One region of the Streptomyces sp. NPDC093568 genome, then DNA from elsewhere that is predicted to be linked to it. Evidence: riboswitches for the same ligand, from Rfam matches in the RefSeq annotation. Region 1 holds a riboswitch; the other holds the start of a gene.
What was found. Region 1 has a riboswitch for thiamine pyrophosphate ahead of thiO (glycine oxidase ThiO). Riboswitches for the same ligand answer to the same signal wherever they lie in the genome.
Positions count from the first base shown of each region.

Region 1 (3,900 bases):
GACGAGGCGCCCCTCCCGCAGCCAGCAGACGCTCCACGCCGGGCCCGAGGGATCGCCGCGCCACAGGGTCGTGTCGGCGGCGGCGTGATGACCGGCGTACTGGACGAAACGGCCGAACTGCTCCGACCAGAAGTACGGCACGGGGTCGTAGACGGCGGCGGTCTCGCCGAGGATGTTCGCGGCGACCGTGCGCGGGCCCTGGAGGGCGTTGTCCCAGTGGTGCACGAGCAGGCGCTCGCCGTACCTGGCCGACGGGAAGGACGCGCAGTCGCCGACCGCGTAGACGTCCGGCGCGGAGGTGCGCAGCCGGTCGTCGGCGACGACGTCGCCGTGCGCGCCGAGCTCGATGCCCGAGCCGGCCAGCCAGGCCGTGGCGGGCCGCGCTCCGATGCCGACCACGACGGCGCCCGCGGCCAGCCGCGAGCCGTCGTCGAGGATCACCGCGCCGGGCTCGACGCGCGCCACGCGCGCGCGGGTGCGCAGCTCCGTGCCGCTGTCCTCGTACCAGGCGGTCATCCGCGCGGCCACCTCCGCGGGCAGCGCACCCGCGAGCGGCCGGTCGGCGGCCTCCACGACCGTCACCGCGCAGCCCGCCTCGCGCGCGGCCGTGGCGAACTCGGCGCCGATCCAGCCCGCCCCGACGACCACGATGTCGTGCTGGCGGGCGAGCACCGGCCGCAGCCGCTCGGCGTCGTCCAGGGTGCGCAGCAGATGCACGCCGGGCACGCCCTCGGCGCCGGGCAGCCGGATCGGTTCGGCGCCGGTGGCGAGCACGAGGACGTCGTACGGGACGGGCCCGGCCTCGGTGTCCAGTTCCCGGTCGGCGACGCGCACGCCGAGCACCTCGCGCCCGAGCCGCAGGTCGATGCCGAGCGCGTCGAAGTCGACGTCGAAGGCGGAGCCCTCGGCCTTGCCGAGCAGCACGGCCTTGGACAGGGGCGGCCGGTCGTAGGGCTGATGGGGCTCGGCGCCGATCAGGGTGATGGTGCCGGTGAAGCCCTGTTCCCGCAGGGCGACCGCCGTCTGCACGCCGGCCATGCCGGCGCCGGCGACGACCACGGACCGCTGCGACTGCGTCGTCTGCTCGCTCACCTGATCACCATAGACAACTGACAATTTGTCAGTCAGGAGTCGTGCTCAGTGACCTGCTCCACAACGCTGGTGCCGCTGCCCGGCTGCGACTCCCACTCCCAGCTCTCCTCCAGCCGCACCCGCCCGTCGGGCAGGTCGACCACCGTGGACACGCAGTGCCCCGAGGACGTGGTCCCGTCCCGCTTGAGCTGCACGTACCGGAAGTCCAGCCGGTCGCCTTCCCGGACGCCCACGAGATACCCGCGTACGACGTCGCCGCCCGCGTACTCGGCCCAGATCTCGCCGTCCTTCTCGTGGTACGTGAACCGGGTCCGGGTACCCACCTGACCTGGGGCTTGGTCCGCGACGGGGGCGAGGACGAGACCGTCGAGCGAGCGGGCCATGGGCTGAGGCTCCCTTACTGAGACATACGGCAGCGGGCTAGGGTGGCCCAAGTAGAGCACTCGCGGGAGCCCGGACGCACCGGGCTGAGAGGGAGGCTGGCGGCCTCCGACCGTACGAACCTGATCCGGGTCATGCCGGCGAAGGGAGGGGCTGGACGCCCATGTCGCGTACGCGAACGTCAGACGTCCTCGTCGTAGGGGGCGGAATCATCGGCCTGGTCACGGCGTGGCGGGCCGCGCAGCGCGGGTTCACGACGGCCGTCGTGGACCCGGAGCCGGGTGGCGGCGCCGCCCAGGTGGCGGCCGGGATGCTGGCCGCCGTCACGGAACTGCACTACGGCGAGCAGACCCTGCTGGGGCTGAACCTCGCCTCGGCCCGCCGCTATCCGGACTTCGCGGCCGAGCTCACCGACCTCACCGGCCACGACCTCGGTTACCGCCGCTGCGGCACGCTCGCCGTCGCGCTGGACGCCGACGACCGCGCGCACCTGCGCGAACTGCACGCCCTGCAGCACCGGTCGGGGCTGGACTCCGAGTGGCTGTCGGGGCGCGAGTGCCGGCGCCTGGAGCCGATGCTCGCGCCGGGTGTGCGCGGCGGGCTGCGGGTGGACGGCGACCATCAGATCGACCCGCGGCGGCTGGCCGGGGCGCTGGTGGCCGCGTGCGAGCGGGCCGGCGTGGTCTTCCACCGGTCGTGGGCCGAGCGCCTCGATGTCGTCCGGGACCGGGCGGCCGGCGTCACCACCACGGACGGCACCGAGCTGGGCGCGGACCAGGTGGTCCTCGCGGGCGGCAGCCTCAGCGGGCGGCTCGCGGGTGTCCCGGACGAGGTACTGCCGCCCGTGCGGCCCGTGAAGGGGCAGGTGCTGCGGCTCACCGTGCCGCGGCGGTACGCGCCGTTCCTGAGCCGGACCGTGCGGGCCGTGGTGCGCGGCAGCCACGTGTATCTGGTGCCGCGCGAGAACGGGGAGCTGGTCGTGGGGGCGACGAGCGAGGAGCAGGGCTGGGACACCACGGTGACCGCGGGCGGGGTGTACGAACTGCTGCGCGACGCCCATGAGCTGGTGCCGGGCATCACGGAACTGCCGCTCACCGAGACCCGGGCCGGCCTGCGCCCCGGCTCCCCCGACAACGCGCCGCTGCTCGGCCCGACCGAGCTTGCGGGACTGTCGCTGGCGACCGGGCACTACCGCAACGGCGTGCTGCTCACACCGGTCACCGGAGACGTCATGGCGCATGTGCTGGCCACCGGTGAACTCCCTCAAGAGGCCCGCGACTTCACACCCCGGCGGTTCACCGCCGCCGTCCTCACGGAGCAGCCGGCATGAACATCTCCCTCAACGGGGAGCGACGAGAGATCGCTCCCGGTACGGCGCTCGACGGCGCCGTACAGCTGCTCACCGCGGCGCCCTCCGGAGTGGCCGCCGCCCTCAACGAAACCGTCGTCCCGCGCACGCAGTGGCCGTCGACGCCCCTGACCGAGGGTGATCGCGTCGAGGTCCTGACCGCCGTCCAAGGAGGCTGAACCATGGCCGACGATCCCTTCGTCCTCGGCGGTACGTCCTTCACGTCCCGCCTGATCATGGGCACCGGCGGAGCGCCCAGCCTGGACGTGCTGGAGCGGGCGCTGGTGGCGTCCGGTACGGAGCTGACGACGGTCGCGATGCGGCGGGTGGACCCGTCGGTGCACGGTTCGGTGCTGTCCGTGCTGGAGAAGCTCGGGATCCGGGTGCTGCCGAACACGGCGGGCTGCTTCACCGCCGGGGAGGCCGTGCTGACGGCCCGCCTCGCGCGCGAGGCGCTCGGCACCGAGCTGATCAAGCTGGAGGTCATCGCCGACGAGCGGACGCTGCTGCCGGATCCGATCGAGCTGCTGGACGCGGCCGAGACGCTGGTGGACGACGGTTTCACCGTGCTGCCGTACACCAATGACGACCCCGTGCTGGCGCGGAGGCTGGAGGACGTCGGCTGCGCGGCGATCATGCCGCTCGGGTCGCCGATCGGTTCCGGGCTCGGCATCCGCAATCCGCACAACTTCCAGCTGATCGTCGAGCACGCGCGCGTGCCGGTGATCCTGGACGCGGGTGCCGGTACGGCGTCGGACGCGGCGCTCGCGATGGAGCTGGGGTGCGCGGGTGTGATGCTCGCCTCGGCGGTGACGCGGGCGCAGGAGCCGGTGCTGATGGCCGACGCGATGAGGCACGCGGTGGACGCGGGACGGCTGGCGTACCGGGCGGGGCGGATCCCGCGGCGGCACTTCGCGGAGGCGTCGTCGCCGGTGGCGGGCCTCGCACGGCTGGACCCGGAACGCCCCGCGTTCTGAACGCGCGTTCGAGGGAAAGTCTTCGGCCAGTGAGGCGTCCGTCACAGGTCAGCTTCAGTCCCGCTCCGATCCCGGCCGAACCGGACGGCGTGTCAGTGTCTG
Region 1 covers NZ_JBIWJD010000005.1:438,354-442,253, forward strand. Annotated here, with positions in the region: gene ACIRD7_RS22680 (NAD(P)/FAD-dependent oxidoreductase) at 1-1,092, opposite strand, end outside; gene ACIRD7_RS22685 (hypothetical protein) at 1,125-1,475, opposite strand; TPP riboswitch at 1,528-1,639, shown strand; gene thiO (glycine oxidase ThiO) at 1,637-2,803, shown strand; gene thiS (sulfur carrier protein ThiS) at 2,800-3,000, shown strand; gene ACIRD7_RS22700 (thiazole synthase) at 3,004-3,798, shown strand.

Region 2 (3,900 bases), on a different contig from region 1:
CACGGTGGTGTCGAGCCGTACGCCCCACAGTTCGTCGAGGAGTCCGCCGCGGCCGACGAGCGCGAGGAACGCCGTGCCGACGACGACCGTCGGCAGCACGAAGGGGACGGTCACCACGGCCCGCAGCACGTTCTTGCCGGGGAAGTCGAAGCGGGCGAACACATAGGCGCCCGGCAGCGCGATCAGCAGGGTGAGGGCGGTGGAGGCGAGCGCCTGCCAGGTGGTGAACCACAGGACGTGCCGGATGTCGGACTGCCCGAGCACCTCCGGCAGACGCCCGAACTGCCAGACCCCGTCGACCTTCAGACCGCGCCCGACGATCGCGGCGACGGGGTAGGCGAAGAAGACCGCGAAGAACGCGACGGGCACGGCGACGAGGCCGAGCCGCACCGCCGCGCTCCGCCTGCGTCCTTCGCGGGGTGCTGCTTCCGCTACTTCAGTACGAGCGAGGTCCACGACTTGACCCAGTCGTCACGGTTGTCGGCGATCTTCGCGGGGTCCATGGTCTGAGGGTCCTTGGCCTGCGGGCCGTACTTCACGAACTCCGGCGGAACCTGGGCGGCTTCCCGCACGGGGTAGACGAACATGTTCAGCGGCATGTCGTCCTGGAACGTCTTGGTCAGCAGGAAGTCGAGGAGCGCCTTGCCGCCCTCGGTGTTCTTGGCGTTGCTGAGCAGGCCCGCGTACTCGACCTGCCGGAAGCAGGTGCCGTCCGCGACACCCGTGGGGGCGCTGGCCGGCTTCGGGTCGGCGTAGATCACCTCGGCGGGCGGCGAGGAGGCGTACGACACGACGAGCGGCCGGTCGGCCTTGGCCTTCTTGCCGCCGGCGGAGCCGGAGAACTCCTCGTTGTAGGCCTGCTCCCAGCCGTCGACGACCTTCACGCCGTTGGCCTTCAGCTTCTTCCAGTAGTCCTGCCAGCCGTCGTCGCCGTACTTGGCGGCGGTGCCGAGCAGGAAGCCGAGGCCGGGCGAGGAGGTGGAGGCGTTCTCGGTGACGAGGAGGTCCTTGTATGCGGGCTTGATCAGATCGTCGAACGATGCCGGCGGGGCCAGCTTGTGCTCGGTGAAGTACGCCTTGTCGTAGTTGACGCAGATGTCGCCGGTGTCGATCGGCGTGACCCGGTGCTTGTCCTGGTCGATCCGGAACTCGGGCAGGATCAGGTCGGACCCCTTGGCCTCGTACGACTGGAACAGGTCGTTGTCGAGGGCGCGGGAGAGCAGGGTGTTGTCGACGCCGAAGAAGACGTCGCCCTGCGGGTTGTCCTTGGTCAGGATCGCCTTGTTGACGGCCTGCCCGGCGTCGCCGTCCTTGAGCACCCGGACCTTGTAGCCGGACTGCTTCTCGAACGCGGCGAGGACGTCCTTCGAGACGGCCCACGAGTCATGGCTGACGAGCGTCACGGTCTTGCTCGTGGACTCTCCGCTGCCACTGCCCGAGTCGGAGGATCCGCACGCGGACAGCGTGACAAGGCCCAGCCCGACGGCGACGGCCGCGAACTTCTTGGTTGTGCTCACTGAATTCCTCCTGGGATGGACCAGGAAGAGACGCGGCCCTGCCCAGGAGCCTTTTCGACTCCTGGGCAGGGCGCAACAGCTTGAGTGGTGACCGAACTTCCTACCCAGAATGACCTGGGCAAGGTTCAGAGGGTCTGCGGCCCGGTTGCCGCACTCTCAGCGCTGTGGCGCTCCCCTGTCGGAATATGAAGATGTGCTTACGACGGTCTTACGCTGGCCAGACTACCGCTCGGTCGCGGCGAGCTGACCGCACGCCCCGTCGATCTCCTGACCACGGGTGTCCCGGACCGTCACCGGCACACCATGGGCGGCGATCGCCTCGACGAACGCCTTCTCGTCCTCGGGGCGCGACGCGGTCCACTTCGAGCCGGGAGTCGGGTTCAGCGGGATCAGGTTCACATGCACGGGCTTGCCCTTGAGCAGCCGCCCGAGCCGGTCACCACGCCAGGCCTGGTCGTTGATGTCCCGGATGAGGGCGTACTCGATGGACAGCCGACGGCCGCTCTTCTCCACGTACTCGAACCCGGCATCGAGCACCTCGCGCACCTTCCACCGCGTGTTCACGGGGACGAGGGTGTCGCGCAGCTCGTCGTCGGGCGCGTGCAGCGAGATCGCGAGCCGGCACTTGAAGCCCTCGTCGGCGAACCGGTGGATCGCCGGAACCAGACCGACCGTCGAGACGGTGATCCCGCGCTGGGACAGCCCCAGCCCGTCGGGCTCGGGGTCGGTGAGCCGGCGAATGGCCCCCACGACCCGGTTGTAGTTGGCGAGCGGCTCGCCCATGCCCATGAAGACGATGTTGGACAGCCGCGAGGGCCCGCCGGGCACCTCGCCGTCCCGCAGCGCCCGCATCCCGTCCACGATCTGGTGCACGATCTCGGCGGTGGACAGATTCCGGTCCAGCCCCGCCTGCCCGGTGGCACAGAACGGACAGTTCATCCCGCACCCGGCCTGCGAGCTGATGCACATGGTCACCCGGTCCGGGTACCGCATCAGCACCGACTCGACGAGCGTCCCGTCGAACAGCCGCCACAGCGTCTTGCGCGTGGTCCCCTGGTCCGTCGACAGATGCCGTACGACGGTCATCAGCTCGGGAAGCAGCTCCTGGTGCAGCTTGGCCCGCGACCCCGCCGGGATGTCGGTCCACTGCTCCGGGTCGTGCGCGTACCGCGCGAAGTAGTGCTGCGAGAGCTGCTTGGCACGAAACGGCTTCTCCCCGATCGCGGCGACGGCGTCCTTGCGCTCAGCAGGCGTGAGATCGGCAAGGTGCCGCGGGGGCTTCTTGGCTCCGCGGGGGGCTACGAAAGTGAGTTCTCCGGGCTTAGGCATGGCTCAACCAGTGTCGCAGATCCACTTGAGTGAACTGCGGCCGCGGCCGGTTACGACGCGCCGGCTCCCCGCCACTCGTCCAGCCGGACCTCGATCACCCTGCCGATCTGGGGTTTTTACGCTGGTTGGCATGGAAGCGCGCCTTCTTCTGGCGATTCCCGCACGTGTTCATGTCACACCATTTGCGGGTGCGGCTCTGGCTGGTGTCGAAGAAGGCCGCTCGGCAGGTTGGCGACGCGCACAAGGCCAGTTTCCCGTCTCGTTCGCCCGCGATGATGCTGATCGCGTCCGCGGCGATCACGCCGAGGGCGTCTTCCACGCAGGAAGCCGAGCTGAGCTGCCAACGCCGCCGGCCCTCGGGCGTCAGGATCGCCGCGGCCCGGCCCTGAGCGCTGCATTCGTTGATGACTTGGACAGCGGACGCGGGGAGGGGGTCCTGGATCGCGGCCGCCGTCGCGGCGGCGTGAATCGACTCCCTCAGTTCCCGGGCGCGGTCGAGCTGGGCGGTGGTGCAGGAGTCCACGGCGAGGCCGCTCACCGCCAGCCAGTCGACGAGTCGGTGCGGCGTGGGGATGCGCTCCACGGCGTTGCCGTGACGCTCCGACAGGGTCCCCGTGAAGCTGGTCGCCAGCACGTTGCCGAGGCGGAAGTCAGGGAAGCCGGCACGCATGGAACCACCTTAGCCGGTTGCCGTATGACTCGGCGGGCTGCTAGAACCGTCTTAGCCGGTTCGCGGCAGGTAGCGGCCGGTTCCATGACGGTCAGGAGGTCTTATGCCTCGTCCAACCGGCGACGTACACGCATTCGAAGCCCACGCAACTGACGCTGACCTCGACGATCTGCGCGCGCGACTGGCCGCCGCGCGACTGCCGGAGCGCGAAACGGTCCCTCGCGCCGCGCCCGGGCCCCGTCGGTGGGAACAGGGTGTTCCGCTCGCCGACCTCGTCGATGTCGTGAACTACTGGCGCACCGGGTACGACTGGCGGCCGTTCGAAGAGCGCCTCAACCAGATCGGCCAGTTCCGCACGACCATTGACGGTCTGGGTATCCACTT
Region 2 covers NZ_JBIWJD010000004.1:561,590-565,489, reverse strand. Annotated here, with positions in the region: gene ACIRD7_RS19985 (ABC transporter permease) at 1-456, opposite strand, end outside; gene ACIRD7_RS19980 (thiamine ABC transporter substrate binding subunit) at 432-1,517, opposite strand; TPP riboswitch at 1,597-1,704, opposite strand; gene rlmN (23S rRNA (adenine(2503)-C(2))-methyltransferase RlmN) at 1,740-2,846, opposite strand; gene ACIRD7_RS19970 (CGNR zinc finger domain-containing protein) at 2,941-3,516, opposite strand; gene ACIRD7_RS19965 (epoxide hydrolase) at 3,620-3,900, shown strand, end outside.
Region 2: another riboswitch for thiamine pyrophosphate. It lies ahead of ACIRD7_RS19980 (thiamine ABC transporter substrate binding subunit); the one in region 1 lies ahead of thiO (glycine oxidase ThiO).